2 regions of the Shewanella sp. 6_MG-2023 genome follow, and region 1 is predicted to be linked to the other one. Evidence: predicted binding sites of a transcription regulator. Region 1 holds the regulator's gene; the other holds the start of a gene.

Region 1 (8,276 bases):
CATTTTGCGCGATTTGTATGCCATCATGGCTGGCACTATCGCCGCCCAAATGGTCGCCGCTAATGCCGCAAAGCCAATGGCAATCAAGAAACCATTAGGGAATAACAAACCTAATACTGTCGGCGGGATAAAGGTGATCGCAGCTGTTTTAATGCGGCCATTATTGCTTTCTTCAAAGCCAAATAAGTCAGCTAGATAATCAAACAAGCCTAAGGTCACCCCTAAGAATGATGACGCCACAGCAAGATTAGCAAACAAGGTCAACATGGTATTAAGCCATTTACTCGCCATCACATCTGACAGAGCGCCCACTAACACACCCATATTGCCGCCCTGGGCAATAATGTCGCTGAACTGACTACGGGGAATGTTGCCCATGGTTGCCACTAACCAGCAGCTATAAATCACTAAGGCGATAAACGTACCAATAAAGATGGCTTTTAAAATCACTTTAGGTTGTTTGCCGTAATACTTAACTAGGCTTGGCACATTGCCGTGGTAACCAAAACTGGCCAGCCCAAAAGGTAGCGCCGCTAAAATATAAGGCGAGAAACTCGCCTCACCATCTGGCATTAATAATTTTGCGCTATCAATATCAATCAGCAGATTTCCGATGGCGAGAAAAAAGGTAATTAACATCCCGCCAATCATAATGGTGGTAATGCGATCAACCGCTTTGGTACTGATGATCACCACTGCAGCAAGTACGACGGCAAACACTAACCCTGCGATCGGTTGAGGTAAGTTAATCCCCATCCCCGCAAGGGTGTGATTAACAATCGAGCCACCACCACTGATGTAAGCATAGGTCAGGATGTACAACACAAAAGCAATAGATAGCCCGTTAATAATCCGCCAAAACTGGCCTAAGGTTACCTTAGTTAAGGTGTCAAAACTGTCACCGGGTTTAAAATGCAAATTGGTTTCAAGTAGCATCAGACCTGACACCAGCATACAAAACCAAATACCAATTAACATGACTAATGAATAGCCAAACCACATGCCTGCACTGACCACAGGCAAAGAAAACATACCAGCACCGACTGTGGTACCGGCGATGATCATAGCACCGCCCAATAAGGATTTATTTTGCGGTTGAGATTGTGTCGAACTCATAAAATTAGTTATTACCCATGTTCCATTGTGACACTATCAACAATGGTTTTTCGAACAGATAAACGCAGCATACCATTGGCATGATCACGTATTCGGATGACTTCAAATTGATTATCGTTAGCGGATAAATACCCTAATTCTTTTAATTTCACACTCAAATTATTGTAGAGCTTTTTATCATAAAACTCAGGCGCAGTAATTCCATGTAAAGCACCTAAACGCTGAGCCAATAAATGGCTGGCGCTTTCTAAATCAGAACGCTCAATTTCTGGTTTGTAAGCCAGTAAATTAAAGATAATCGCGTAACGCTGTAGGGTCTCACTGACCGTGGCGGACAATAACATTAACTGAGTGACATTACTTTGATTGACTTCAAAGTGATCGCTACCGGAAATTAGCTTTTGTTCAACAAACAAATCAAGCACTTGATCCACATAGGCACTTAAATCTTCAATGCCCATAAACAGCTCAGCTTTCAATAATGGGTAAAAATCATTAACAATTTGCTGGATTTTTTCTCGGCTAAATTCTTCATATTGCACCAAGCAACTGGCGATTAATGAAGGCACCGCCATTAGATGAATTATGTTATTGCGATAATAGCTCATCGCAATCACTGAGCTATCTTCAATTGCGATAATTTCGCCGATGGCATCTGTGGTTGAGGTAAATTTATTCAGCGACAAACATTGCTCAACTAGGTCATGAGCTGAGCCCTCAGCCACCGACGCATACTCAGTATAAGGAACATCCTTTAAGATTTTCAGGTAGAGGTCTAGCTGGGTTTCAAGCTCACTGCGCTGCAGGGCGTTTTGCTCTGAAGCCAGCAGCGCCATACTTGCTAATGTCACCGAACTCGCTGCGGCGGCGCCATTGATGTTAGTCATCACTTTATTGGCCAATACATTTACTGCTGGCGTTAACCATGATGGCTTTTGATCCGGATCTTGAGCAATTTCTTCACGCCAATTTGGCGATTGTTGATTTAAAAATTGCTGCACATTGATTGGCTCGCCAAAGTTAACGTAACCTTGGCCAAAGTTGCCTAATTTACGCAGCGCACCAAAGACCTGCCACACTGATTCTTTTTGCTTTTTCTTACCGCTTAACTCTTTATGATAGGTGGACACTTCCATCACATGATCATAACCAAGATAAACTGGCACTAAGGTTACTGGGCGTTCAATGCCCCGCAGTACACAGTTAACTGTCATCGCTAACATGCCGGTCTTAGGCGCTAATAAACGACCGGTACGAGAACGACCACCTTCGGTGAAGTATTCAACCGAATAGCCTTTAGCAAATAACTGATCTAAATACTCACGAAACACTGCGGTATAAAGTTTATTACCGTTAAAGCTACGACGAATAAAGAAAGCACCACCACGGCGGAACATAGGGCCTGCTGGCCAAAAGTTTAAATTAATACCGGCGGCAATATGCGGCGGCACCATGCCTTGGTAATACAAAATATACGACAGCAGTAGGTAATCCATGTGGCTACGATGGCAAGGCACATAGACAATTTCATGACCATCATGATGCAGCTTACGCACTTTTTCAGCGCTTTTAATGCTAATACCGCTGTATAACTTATTCCACAACCAAGTAAGAAAGCGCTCAGCAATACGCACTAAGCTGTCTGAGTAATCCGCTGCAATTTCATCTAAATACTGAATCGCTTTTTCGCGGGCTTTGTCTTCAGGAATTTTTTTATTAAGCGCTTCTTCTTTTATCGCTTGAGCAATGGCATCAGACTTTAATAATGAGTTGAACATTGCCTGACGATTTGGCAGTTGTGGGCCTGTCATCACTTTACGTTGCCGTCTAAAGTGCACTCGCGCCACACGGATAAGTTTATGCGCAATACTGACATCAGTGCCGTGTTCATCAGCCATATAACGTAGCGACATAGCATTTGAAAATTGAATAAAGCTATGGCGACCTAAGAACAAAATCATCAACCATTTACGTAACCAGGTTGGGTTTTCACGCTCAAATACGGCTGCGGTCATGGTGTCATCTTCTTTACCAGGGATACGTCCCCAATACAGACTCACTGGCACCAATTGAATATCAAGTTGATCATTTTTTTTATGTAAGGCTAATAAGCTGGTGAAGTTATCAACAAATTTTTCGCCACTTAAACGCTTGCCAAATAGAGGCTTACGACCTTCAATACACACAATTCTAGGGGTATTTAAGCCATCAACGTCTAGTCGCTCATAAGGGCTCGGTAAGCCATATTTGGCGGTCACTTCATTTAATGCCGCAATATCACTGAGTGATTCTGTCTTCATCACATAGACCACTGGTTTATCTGGGTCTAAGTTCAGATCGGCAAAGGGATCTTCAGGCACAACAACCGTGTGCACCATCAGTTTTTGAATCCAACGTAATGATTTTGCTATGATTGAGTCAGGTTTTAACATGAGTGTTCGCATATTCAACATCAATTAATTGGCCATAGAATACCAGATAATGGTTCAGTTTCACTAACAAGGGTCTATACAGAGAATATTTGTTCAGTAAAAATAGCCATATCCGAATAACAACCAACCTATTTTCAATCAACACTACTGTATAAATATACTGTTTAAACAAACGATGTGAGAAATAGCCAATTTCATCGGTTTAAAAAGCTGACTTACCTTCATTAACTAAATAATTAAATTACATATACTTAACCGTGCCCCCATATATAGCCAACAAGAATTAGATGATAATAGTTAAATTAATTTGGTTAATACTTGCGCGATCACCGATACTGTATATAATGACAGTCACTGTATAAAAAAACAGGAATCAATATGAGACCTTTAACGCCACGCCAAGCTGAAATATTAGAGCTAATTAAATGTAATATCGCCGAAACAGGTATGCCGCCAACTCGTGCAGAAATTGCAACTCGATTAGGCTTCAAAAGCGCCAATGCCGCTGAAGAACACTTAAAAGCACTGGCAAAAAAAGGCTGTATTGAAATTATTCCTGGTACCTCTCGCGGGATCCGCATGGTGCAGGTGGAGGAGGAAGTTGAAGCAGGCTTACCACTTATCGGCCAAGTTGCTGCAGGTGAACCTATCCTTGCTCAAGAGCATGTTGAACAGTATTTCCAAGTTGACCCAGAAATGTTTAAGCCCAATGCTAATTTCTTACTACGCGTTCGAGGCGACAGTATGAAAGACATTGGTATTTTAGAGGGCGACTTATTAGCAGTGCATAAAATGCAAACTGCCACCAATGGTCAAGTTGTAGTGGCACGTCTTGAAGACGATGTAACCGTGAAAAGATTTGAAAAGAAAGGCAATATTATTTATTTACATGCTGAAAATGCAGAATATGAGCCGATTAAAGTTGATTTAAGTTGCCAAAACCTAACGATTGAAGGGCTTGCTGTTGGCGTTATTCGTAATGGAGGTTGGTTATGAACACATTAATAGGCAATGCACCGCGTCACCCTGGATTATGGGTAGATATGGCATCTGATCCCTTACCCACTAAACAAGGGATTGAAACCAAGCGCACCCAAAACCAAGGCTTAACTGAATTGACTCAATTATGCAGTCAGTTAGCCATTTTAAGTCAGCAAGGCCGTTGGATTGTACTGATTAATCCGCCGCATATCGGTTATAAGCAAATTCTTGCTAATGCCAATGTTCGTATGGACAGAGTATTGTTAGTTCACACCAAAGATGAAGTCGAAACCCTGTGGGCGATGGAAAAAGCGCTCACTAACGGTACTTCAAGTGCAGTAATTACTTGGACACCACCATTAGATGCCCGCGACAATCGCCGCATTCAATTGGTTGCCAAAAATGCCTTAGCCCAAGGGCTTATCATTGAAGATGTAAATACTCACTTACCTGAAGGCGACCCATTAACGCAAACTTTAGCAGTACAGACTCGGGTAAACCTTACCTCGTTTCACTAGTAAAATATGACTAAAAAAGCCCTTCACTACGCTGAGGGGCTTTTTTTTGCACTTTTTTCAGCAAATTAGATGATAAAGTGATCTTGATCAATATTTAATCTCCAAGTAATGTAGTTAACAAGGTAGTAACAATTTATCGTACTGCCGAGAATAAATGTCAAAAAGATACAAACGCTATTAAAAGATTGAGCTGGTACCGTGCGGTATAGAAAGCCTTGAATGTAAAGCGTCAAATATAATTGATAAGTTCAGTATTAGGTACAAGTGTGGCACCGTAACGTAATAACATAATTGAGTTTTCAAGCTCAAAGCCACCGTGTACTTTGAAATGATCAAACTTTTTCGGGTATGAAAAGTTTGCATAGAGCAGAGTATTACTGTGTGGCTTTTCTTTGTAATTGCAATTCGCAATTAGCAGAGGAGTAGTCTTGTGAAGCGATTGTTGTACGGATTAATGGTGGCGTTGCTTGCAACCCCACTCACAGCGGCAGAGATGCCCTTAAACATGACTCAAGGTGTAACAGAGATCAGTGGCCAGGTTTACGACCTGCATATGATTATTTTGTATATCTGTTGCGCCATTGGTGTCGTGGTCTTTGGGATCATGATTTATTCCATGATCTATCACAGAAAATCTAAGGGTGCAGTTGCAGCCGACTTTCATGACAGTACCAAGGTTGAAATAGCTTGGACAGTATTGCCATTTCTAATCCTAATTGGCATGGCAATCCCAGCAACAAAAACGCTGATTGCTATGGAAGATCCCAGCGATGCTGAACTGACAGTCAAAGTGACGGGCTCTCAATGGAAATGGCATTACAGCTATTTCAATGAAGATGTCGAGTTTTTCAGTTTATTATCTACCCCAGCAGACCAAATTACTGGCACCGCAGATAAAACCGACACCTATCTTTTAGAGGTCGATAAGCCGCTGGTTTTACCAATAAATCGTAAAGTACGTTTTTTAATGACCTCGGATGACGTTATCCACTCTTGGTGGGTACCAGCATTTGCCGTTAAAAAAGATGCAAATCCTGGTTTCATCAATGAAGCTTGGACTAAAATCGATAAAATAGGTACTTATCGAGGCCAATGTGCCGAACTATGCGGTAAAGATCATGGCTTTATGCCTATTGTTGTTGAAGCCGTTTCTGAAGCAGACTTTGACCAATGGCTAATCGACCAAAAGCAATTTGCTGTCGATGCTAAAGCCGCTGCACAAGCCTCACTGAGCCAAACCCTTAGCTATGACGAGTTAATGGCCCAAGGCGAACAAATCTACATGGGTCGCTGCGCGGCTTGCCACCAACCTAATGGTGCTGGTTTACCTGGCGTCTTCCCTTCCCTAATTGGCAGTCCAATGATTAAAGGCCCAGTGTCTGGTCATATCGATATTGTCGTTAATGGTAAGCCTGGCACTGCGATGCAAGCGTTTGCCAAGCAGCTAACGGCAACTGAAATTGCTGCAGTAGTCACTTATGAGCGTAATGCTTGGGGTAATGACTCTGGCGATACCGTGCAAGCGGCTGATGTGAGTGGCAATGGGACAAATTCTAGCGCTACACCAACCACTGCAGACGCTCCTAGTGCAGGCACTTCTACCGCAGACACGTCAACGCCTGTGACTTTACCAGCAAGCTTACCTACAGCTGAACAACTTGAAGACACTGCAACACAAGCTGTGACTGAAGCGGCAACACAAGCAGCAGAAGTTAAAGCTGTGGTATTGGATGACTTGACGATGGATGAGTTAATGACCATGGGCGAGCAAGTCTATATGACTAGCTGCGCTGCATGTCACCAAGCTGCTGGTACTGGCTTACCTGGCGCGTTCCCTTCATTAGTAGGCAGCCCACTCATCGTCGGTCCAGTGACGGATCATCTTAATATTGTCATCAATGGTAAACCTGGCACGGCAATGCAAGCATTTAACTCGCTACTTACGCCACAACAGCTTGCTGCAGTGGTGACTTATGAGCGAAATGCCTGGGGTAATAACTCTGGCGATGCAGTTCAGGCTGCTGATGTTGTTGGTCACGGAAAGTAAGGGATTAAAATGAGCACAATTACACAAGATTCACCAGCCGCTCACGACGATCACCATGATGACCATCATCATGGGGCGCCAAAAGGCATTATGCGCTGGGTTTTAACCACTAACCATAAAGATATTGGTTCAATGTATCTGTGGTTTAGTTTCATTATGTTTTTAACCGGCGGCGCAATGGCCATGGTCATTCGTGCTGAGTTATTCCAACCCGGTTTACAGTTAGTTGAACCTAACTTTTTTAACCAAATGACCACAGTCCATGGCTTGATTATGGTATTTGGCGCAGTCATGCCAGCCTTTACCGGCTTAGCTAACTGGCTCATTCCAATGATGATTGGTGCGCCAGATATGGCACTACCGCGGATGAATAACTGGAGCTTTTGGATTTTACCTTTCGCGTTTGCGATTCTACTTAGCTCGCTATTTATGGAAGGTGGAGGCCCCAACTTTGGCTGGACTTTCTATGCACCACTGTCAACAACCTATAGCCCTGATAGCACAGCATTATTTGTGTTCTCAGTTCACATTATGGGCATAAGCTCGATCATGGGTGCTATTAACGTGGTGGTGACCATTGTTAATATGCGTGCTCCGGGTATGACTTGGATGAAGCTGCCATTGTTCGTCTGGACTTGGCTGATTACCGCCTTCTTGCTAATAGCAGTGATGCCGGTATTGGCAGGTGTAGTAACCATGGTACTGACTGATAAATACTTTGCCACCAGCTTCTTTGATGCTGCTGGCGGCGGCGACCCTGTGATGTTCCAGCATATTTTCTGGTTCTTTGGCCACCCCGAAGTCTACATCATGATTTTACCTTCATTCGGGATTATCTCGGCCATTATTCCCACCTTTAGCCGTAAAAAGCTTTTCGGTTATGCCTCCATGGTATACGCCACCTCAAGTATTGCGATTTTGTCCTTCCTAGTTTGGGCGCATCACATGTTCACCACCGGGATGCCAGTATTTGCAGAGCTATTCTTCATGTACTGCACCATGTTAATCGCAGTGCCTACTGGGGTGAAAGTGTTTAACTGGGTTGCAACTATGTGGCGCGGCTCAATCACCTTCGAAACCCCGATGCTGTTCGCCATTGCATTCATCATCTTATTCACCATCGGTGGCTTCTCTGGCTTGATGCTAGCGATAACCCCAGCGGATTTCCAATACCATGATACT
Region 2 (8,276 bases), on a different contig from region 1:
TGTAACGGTTTATGCCAATTTAGCTAGCAGTGTATTTTACTTTACACTGCTAGCTTGCTGCGTAAGCCACCGGGCAATATTCCCAGCAGCTAAATGAATACGCTTGAGCCTAGCCCAATAATTGATCAGCAACAAATGGATTATGCTGACGCTCTTCTTCAAAAGTCGACATAGGGCCATGACCTGGAATGAAGCTGACTTTTTCCCCTAGAGGCCATAATTTTTGAGTAATAGAATGGATAAGTTGTTGATGGTCCGATTGCGGAAAATCAGTGCGGCCAATGGAGCTTCTAAATAGCACATCACCAACCCATGCAAGGTTTGATTTATTAGAGTGAAACACCACATGTCCTGGAGTATGACCGGGACAATGCACCACCGATAAACGCTCTTCGCCAATGGTCACTTCATCGCCTTCATTTAAATATTGGCTAGGCTCAAACGAGTCAACATGCGCAAAACCAAAGTTCTGGCTTTGCTTTGCTAGCCCTTGTAGCCAAAATTGGTCAGCGATATGTGGGCCAATGATAGGAATATTAAGCTGATTAGCCAGTGTTTTCGCGCCGCCAACATGATCAATATGACCATGGGTTAATAAGATTTTTTCTAAGCTCAGACCTAACTTATTAACTTCAGTAATAATACGTTCAATGTCACCACCGGGATCGACAACGGCTGCCAGTTTGGTTTTTTCACACCAAATAACACTACAATTTTGTTGAAACGGGGTGACTGGAATGATTTGGTACTTCATTACTTCTATCCTCAAATTGAGAAAATTATCGCGACCAAGTTATTATGCGTTAAAGCTTAATAAAATGTTTGATCTATCTATAAGAATCAAAAAATAAAACCAATTAGTTGGTTTGAACACAAGCATTTTTACTGAGCTTGCATCGCTGCCCAAACAAATGAATAATTTAACATCACCACTTCATTTAATTAGCATCATATTTTCATTGTGACCAAGGACTAACCTTCATACAATACTACCTTTCTGAATCCTATTTTCACAGGCACACCATGCAAATTGACAGTATTCTTTCTGGGATCGTTTCCACAAAACACTTTTTTAGCGTTCCATTAGATTATCAGCAGCCCGAAGGTGAGCAATTATCAATTTTTGTTCGGGAAATCGTCAGTACAGAAAACCAAGATTTATCCTTACCCTATTTAGTGTATTTTCAAGGTGGACCGGGCTTTGGTGCAGTGCGCCCTGTTGAGAATAGTGGCTGGATAAAACGCGCCCTAAAAGAATATCGAGTGCTGTTGCTTGATCAGCGCGGCACCGGTCTTTCAAGCTTACTAAATAGCGCCACACTGGCGCATTTAACCGCGCAAGAACAAGCCGATTATGTGTGCCACTTTAGAGCCGATAACATTGTTCGAGATGCTGAAGTAATTAGAGCTCAATTAGCAAATAATCAGCCATGGAGTATTTTAGGCCAAAGTTTTGGCGGCTTTTGTGTTTTACGCTATTTAAGCGCAGCGCCACAAGCACTAACTGAAGCCTTTATCACAGGTGGTATTCCATCATTAACCCGTCAAGCAGATGACGTCTATCAAGCAACCTATAAACGGGTACTTGCCAAAAACGCTGATTTTTATCATCGTTTCAAAGATGCTGAGTCATTAACAGCAGAACTGGCTGACTATATTGCTGATAATGACGTTTACCTTGCCACAGGCGAAAAACTCACCGTTGAGATGCTACAGCTGCTCGGGGTTAATATAGGTATGGAGCAAGGCCCTGAAGCCCTCTATTACTTACTTGAGCAAGCCATGATCGATACTGCCCAAGGTCGCACAATAAACCCGCTATTTTTGCATCAATTTAGTCAATTTTTGGATTACAACACCAACCCAATTTTCGCGTTATTGCATGAATCGATCTATTGCCAGCAGTTTCATCAACAAGGGGCTAATTGGTCAGCCCATAGAGTCAGAGAGCAGTTCCCTAAATTCAATTATCAACAAGGGCAGCGCTTACTGTTTACTGGCGAAATGATTTATCCATGGTTCTTTGAACAATTTAATCAGTTAAAGCCTCTCAAAGAGGTGGCAGAATTAATTGCGCAAAAATCAGATTGGAGCAATTTATACGATGTGGACGTGTTACTGCAAAACACCGTCCCGGTCACTGCGGCTATTTACAGTGAAGATATGTATGTTGATATGAATTACAGCCTTGAAACTGCGCAGCTAGTGAATAACCTCAGCTATTGGCTAACATCAGAATATGAGCATAATGGCATTCGTATGGATGGTGAGCATATTTTAGATAAACTCATTTCATTGAGCCGAAAGGATAGCATTCGATAACAAATGTAATTTAATGTTCAGTTTTAAATTGATTAATATTGAAGTCGATCACACTCCACTGCACGTCGACAGATTAAATTAATTTTCAGTTAAGTAAGTTCGGCCATAATCTAACCTGTTCCGCCCTTTATGTTGTGAACTAGTGAATTTTTATGAGTAAACCCTGATTCGGTTTACTCATTTTTTTTGCCTGAAATTCCGCTATTCCCTTTAAGAACAATCGAGTGCGAACGATGCAATACCTGTATCCCATGATTTATTCATACAAACTCTCTTTTATCGGCTTATTTACTCGAGCTGCGCTTACGGGAAGTTTTAGCCGTAGAGGTTTTGCTTGCTGCACCTTTGCGTTTATAGCCACTACTGGAGCGGCGTTTTTTATAGCCAGGCCCTTTAATCCCCTCAAGAGCTGTAGGTAATTGATTTGAAGCTTGCTCAATCAGTTGCTGTAATTGCGCTAACAATGGCTCCATAAAGGCATCATACCTAAGCTGCTTTTGACTTATGGCATCAAGGCTACTTTCCCACAGCGCAGTCATATCCGGTGTGGTGGCTGTTTCTGGTAATGAATGGATCAAGCCAACGCCAACTGGGGTGGCAATGATTGATTTACCCTGCCTTAATAAGTAACCGCGATTAAACAGTAATTCAATAATGCCTGCTCGGGTTGCCTCGGTGCCCAAGCCATCGGTGTCTTTTAGGATCTTCTTCACTTCAGGGTTAGTGACATAGCGATTGATACCCGTCATGGCGCCAAGCAGGGTCGCATCTGTAAAATGTTTTGGCGCTTGAGTGGTTTTTTCAAGCAATTCGCCTCGCTCACAATGGAGTTGTTGACCTTTTTTCAGTGGCGGTAAGGTCGCTAAATTTTCGTCATCACTACCATCTGCATTATCTTTACCCTGCATTTTCGCAAACAAACATTTCCAACCTAACGATAACTCTTGCTTAGCTTTAGTGGTAAATAAGCCACCCGCAATGGTCACTTCAACTTGGGTTTCATCATAAATATAGGCGGGGTAAAACTGGGCTAAATACTGCCGTGCAATATGAGAATATAACTGCGACTCTTTGGCTGATAAGTTTGCCAAATTAGTGGTTTTTTCAGTGGGAATTATCGCGTGGTGAGCATCAACTTTACTGTCATTCCAAGCTTTGGACTTGAGCTTGGCATTGGGTGTATCCACTTTAGCGATTAAGCCTGCATCATTACTTAATACTGCGCGAATAACTTGGGGTGCAAGGCCATGTTGCTCAGCAGGTAAATAGCGACTATCTGAGCGCGGATACGTAATTAATTTATGCCTTTCATATAAACTCTGACAGGTATCAAGCACCTCTTTGGCACTCATACCAAAGCGTTTGGCGGCATCGATTTGCAGGCTGGATAAACTATAAGGCAATGGGGGGTTCTGACGCTTATTTTTTGATTCAAGTTTGGTCACTTCAGCTGGCTTGTTAGTTATCCGCCCCACCACATTTTCTGCTAAGCCTTTGGCGAGCACTCGCCCCTCTTCATCCATATATGGCTGACATGCTTCACTGGGTTTCCACTTAGCCGAAAAGCCTTCTTGGTTTTCGGTCAGTAAATGCGCCAGTACTTCATAAAAAGCTTTGGGCTGAAAATTGGCAATGTCTTCATCTCGCCTTACCACTAAACCCAGTACCGGGGTTTGCACGCGACCAACAGACAATACTCCCTGATAACCTACTTTTTTGCCTTGAATGGTATAAGCGCGGGTCATATTCATGCCATATAGCCAATCTGCGCGGCTGCGGGCTAAGGCTGAGGTAGATAAGGGGACAAACTCTTTATTAGTGCGCAATTGCCCTAAGGCGCGTTTTACCGCCGAAGGGTTAAGATCGCTAATAAGTAAACGCTGGGTTTGAGCAATCTTGTCGGCCTTTACACCTGCATAGGAAATGACTTCATCCACCAGCAGCTGCCCTTCTCTATCAGGATCGCCAGCATTAACTAAACTCGATGCTTGTTTGATGAGCTTTTTTAAGATGCTCAACTGTGAGCGGGTATTAGTTTTAGGTTTTAACTGCCATTTACTCGGCACTATGGGTAAATGGGCTAATTGCCATGATTTAAAAGCGGGATCATAGACATCTGGTTCTGCTTGCTCTAACAAATGCCCTATACACCAAGACACGCAATCCCCATTGGCGCTCATGATAAAACCATCACCTTTTTTATGAGGCTTTGGTAATACATCGGCAATAGCACGGCCTAGACTGGGTTTTTCAGCAATATAGAGCATCATAGATTTATTAGACTTTTAAAACACTGTATGAAATTACAGTGTAATTTAGCGAATAGCAAAAATAAGTGCAACTGTTAATGCAATGGCAGGTTTCTTAGAAAGATAATCTGCCACTCAAAATACTAGGCTAAAGCATCAAAAAACACGCTTTTAAGGCGCTAAACTTAACCAAAAACAACCAATAAAAATTTACTTTAATTTGTGATCTTAATGCAAAAACACATCGGGAGATTAAGCTTTAATTCAGAATGTTCAGCTAGGAGGTTTATATTCAAACTATTGAATATAAACAATTAAACTAGTAATACCCCTAGTTTGTGATCTAGTCAACAGTTGCCAAGCAATCTTTACATTACGCTCCAATTACCCATTAAGAGGTAAGAAAAACATTTTGGAGTATGAGATGAAATTAATGAGCAAATGTCGTGTTGCTTTACTTGTGGCTACTGCACTGGGGATGAGTGCTTGTAATGATGGTAAAGATGGAAACGATGGTCTACCTGGTGACCCCGGTGCACCTTGGGTACCACCAGTAGTGACCACATCAGCAGTAGCAAAAGTGATGGAATGGCAATATGCCGATGGCTTAGTTAATGTTGAATTTTCGGTTGAGAACCAAGATGGGGTTCCAGTAGAAGATTTAGATAAAGTCCAGTTAATGTCAACAATCAAAAATGAAGCAGGTTTACTTGCTGACACTGTTGATGTGACTTGGGTTGCGGGTGATGATAACGCACCAGGTACCTTGACCCATGCTGGTGACGGTATCTACAACTTATCTATGCCACATGAAGCTGCGACATCTGAATCAATTGGTACTGGCTATATTCGACCAGGTAATGGCGAAAATGGTATGCCACGTACTAAGCGTGTGATGTTTACTAAGAACGATCATTATGCACAAGTGAGCACCACAGATGATGCTAAATGTGTCGCCTGTCACGGTGAGTTTGAAGATGCTACAGGCAACGCAACTTGGGGCTGGCATCAGCATCACCATGCATTAGACAATGACCAAGAAGTTATTATTGTTGAAGCATGTCTAGTTTGTCACACTCAAACTGAACAAAAAGATGGCGGCTGGGCTCAAAACACCATGGCAATGCTAGGGCATGGCAAATTAGCTGATGGTGAAGGCGGTAAAATATCTTCTGGCCACGCTTCATTGGGTACAAGTTATTCAATGGATAAATACCGTTGTTCAACTTGTCACATTGACGATGTGGTATTTACTGCGTCACTCAATGGCTGTGCAACTTGTCATGCTGATTTACAAGATGCAGATAAAGATTTAGCTGTTAATCACAGTAACTTTACTGACCTTGATTGTGCAACCTGTCACAATTCGTTCCAACATGATCATGAAAATGGTAAGGCGCGTGATGAAGCATTAAACCGTTACAAGTTTGAAGTATTTTCAGTTGTTCGTAGCGAAGATAAAACTGCGATTGAAGTAACTGCAACCGCTACGGATAGCGAAGGTAAGCCAGTTGATATTCTAGCTATTACCGATGCATCTCCACGTGGCTGGGCAACAGTAGTTAAGAATGGCGAAGCAGTGCTTCCAGGCCGTGACGAAGGTCATGTGGCACGTTCAGTGGACGCTATGGCTGGTGAAAATGGTGAGGTAATTTATATCATCGAACACGCGCTACCCTATGTAGAAGGTGAAGTGTTATTCGGTGGTGTAGATGGTCGCATTACCTACACTGCTCGTTGGGGAGCTGAAAATGGGGCAAGTGCACCTATATCAGTATCGAACATCAAAGATGTCCGTCGTACAACCTCTGATGGCATGAAGTGTCTAACTTGTCACACTGAAGGGTTACAAGGTCATGGTGGTCAACGTGGTGGTTTTGACTTAGGTGGCGACGGCTGTGCGCAATGTCACTCTGCTTATAACTGGGCTCCAGGTAAAACACAGGATGATGGAACCATAGGAGACTACGCTATGGCGTGGGGACCATTGGTTCACAACATGCACTTTGGAGCATACAAGCAAGACCGTGGTCTAAATGACATGCCAACAACCGACAAAAACATGCCGGTTGATTGTCAGGCTTGTCACACTGGTATGATTGACCTTGAAGATGTAGCACCAGCAGTTGTGTTAAACGGTATGGATGAAAGCAGTGTTTACGGTATCACGGCGATTTCTGCTAACTGTGCCACTTGTCATACAGGTGATGCTGCGAAAAATCACATGATACAACAAGGTGGTGATTTCGATGTGGCTATCACGCCAGAAGCTGATATGCACACGGGTGAAAGTGGCGACTTTGCCGTATTTGACCCTGCACCTATCACTGAATCATGTTCTGTATGTCATTCCCCTGCAAGACTAGCTGAAGCTCATAATTACTAATATTTTTATATTAATAATCTGAGATTGATTCATCATCAATAAACCGAGCAAAATGCCTGAAGTGATTCAGGCATTTTTTTATCTGTAGTACTAGTTTCGATTACTGAAGGAAAAGAAAAACAAAAAAGCCAGCGGCTAGCTGGCTTTAATCAGTTACTTAGAAAGTATCGTTTAAGGATGACAAACGTTATGCATTTCTAAGTTAGTACCAATGTCTTTATTATTGGCTTTGGCATCATCATTTCGCAGTTGAGTCAGGTGATCCAAGTACGCCTGGTCAACATCGTTAGTGATGTAATGACCATCAAATACTGAGGTTTCAAAGCGCTTAATTTCTGGATTTTCCATTCCAACGGCTTCAACCAAGTCTGATAAGTCTTGGAAGATAATCCCATCAGCGCCGATGATTTTAGCGATTTCATCAGCATCACGGCCATGAGCAATCAACTCATTGGTGGTTGGCATATCAATACCGTAGACATTCGGGAAGCGAATTTCAGGTGCTGCTGAAGCAAAATACACTTTCTTAGCCCCAGCTTCACGAGCCATTTCAATGATTTGCTCAGAGGTGGTACCACGAACAATTGAGTCGTCAACTAACAATACGTTCTTACCAGTAAATTCAGTTTTAATCGCGTTTAGCTTACGGCGAACAGATTTCTTACGCTCTTGCTGACCCGGCATAATAAAAGTACGGCCAATATAGCGGTTTTTAACAAAACCTTGGCGATATGGCAGGTCCATTCCACGAGCAATTTCTAGGGCGATATCACACGAGGTTTCAGGAATTGGGATCACCACGTCAATATCATAATCTTCCCATTCCTTTTGAATTTTTGCGCCTAATTTAGCCCCCATGTTTACACGGCTGGCATAGACAGACACTTTATCAATACTCGAGTCTGGACGAGCGAAATAGACGAATTCAAAAATACAAGGTGCATAGCTTGGCTCAACCGCACATTGGCGAGTAAATAGTTGACCATCAAGTGAAATATAAACTGCTTCGCCTGGCGCAACGTCGCGCATCACTTCAAAGCCAACTGCATCAAGTGCCACTGATTCAGAGGCGACCATGTATTCGGTACCTGTTGGGGTTTCGTTCTTACCAAGTACTAAAGGACGGATCCCAAATGGGTCACGAAATGCCACTAAGCCTTGGCCAATAATCATCGCCGCAGCAGCATAAGCACCGCGAGTTTGTGCATGAACTTTCGCTATTGCATCAAAAACTTCATCAGCGCTTAAGGTTAAGCTGCGGGTTTCTTGCAGCTCATCAGCAAGCAAGTTTAATAACACTTCAGAATCTGAGGTGGTAT

Evidence for each region. Region 1 encodes LexA, which represses DNA repair genes until DNA is damaged. Its sites were predicted from a motif close to TACTGTATNNNNATACAGTA; they were not measured.
Region 2: a site for LexA is predicted at 4,614-4,633, ahead of Q4533_RS01725 (DNA topoisomerase III). Genes of this name have one in related genera too.

The regions. Positions count from the first base shown of each region.
Region 1 is NZ_JAUOQU010000006.1:5,209-13,484, reverse strand. It holds gene mtr (tryptophan permease) at 1-1,116, opposite strand, end outside; gene plsB (glycerol-3-phosphate 1-O-acyltransferase PlsB) at 1,128-3,548, opposite strand; gene lexA (transcriptional repressor LexA) at 3,927-4,544, shown strand; gene Q4533_RS05085 (cell division inhibitor SulA) at 4,541-5,047, shown strand; gene coxB (cytochrome c oxidase subunit II) at 5,478-7,094, shown strand; gene ctaD (cytochrome c oxidase subunit I) at 7,104-8,276, shown strand, end outside.
Region 2 is NZ_JAUOQU010000002.1:108,575-116,850, reverse strand. It holds gene Q4533_RS01735 (MBL fold metallo-hydrolase) at 110-754, opposite strand; gene Q4533_RS01730 (alpha/beta fold hydrolase) at 1,024-2,322, shown strand; gene Q4533_RS01725 (DNA topoisomerase III) at 2,607-4,592, opposite strand; gene Q4533_RS01720 (hypothetical protein) at 4,996-6,957, shown strand; gene purF (amidophosphoribosyltransferase) at 7,129-8,276, opposite strand, start outside.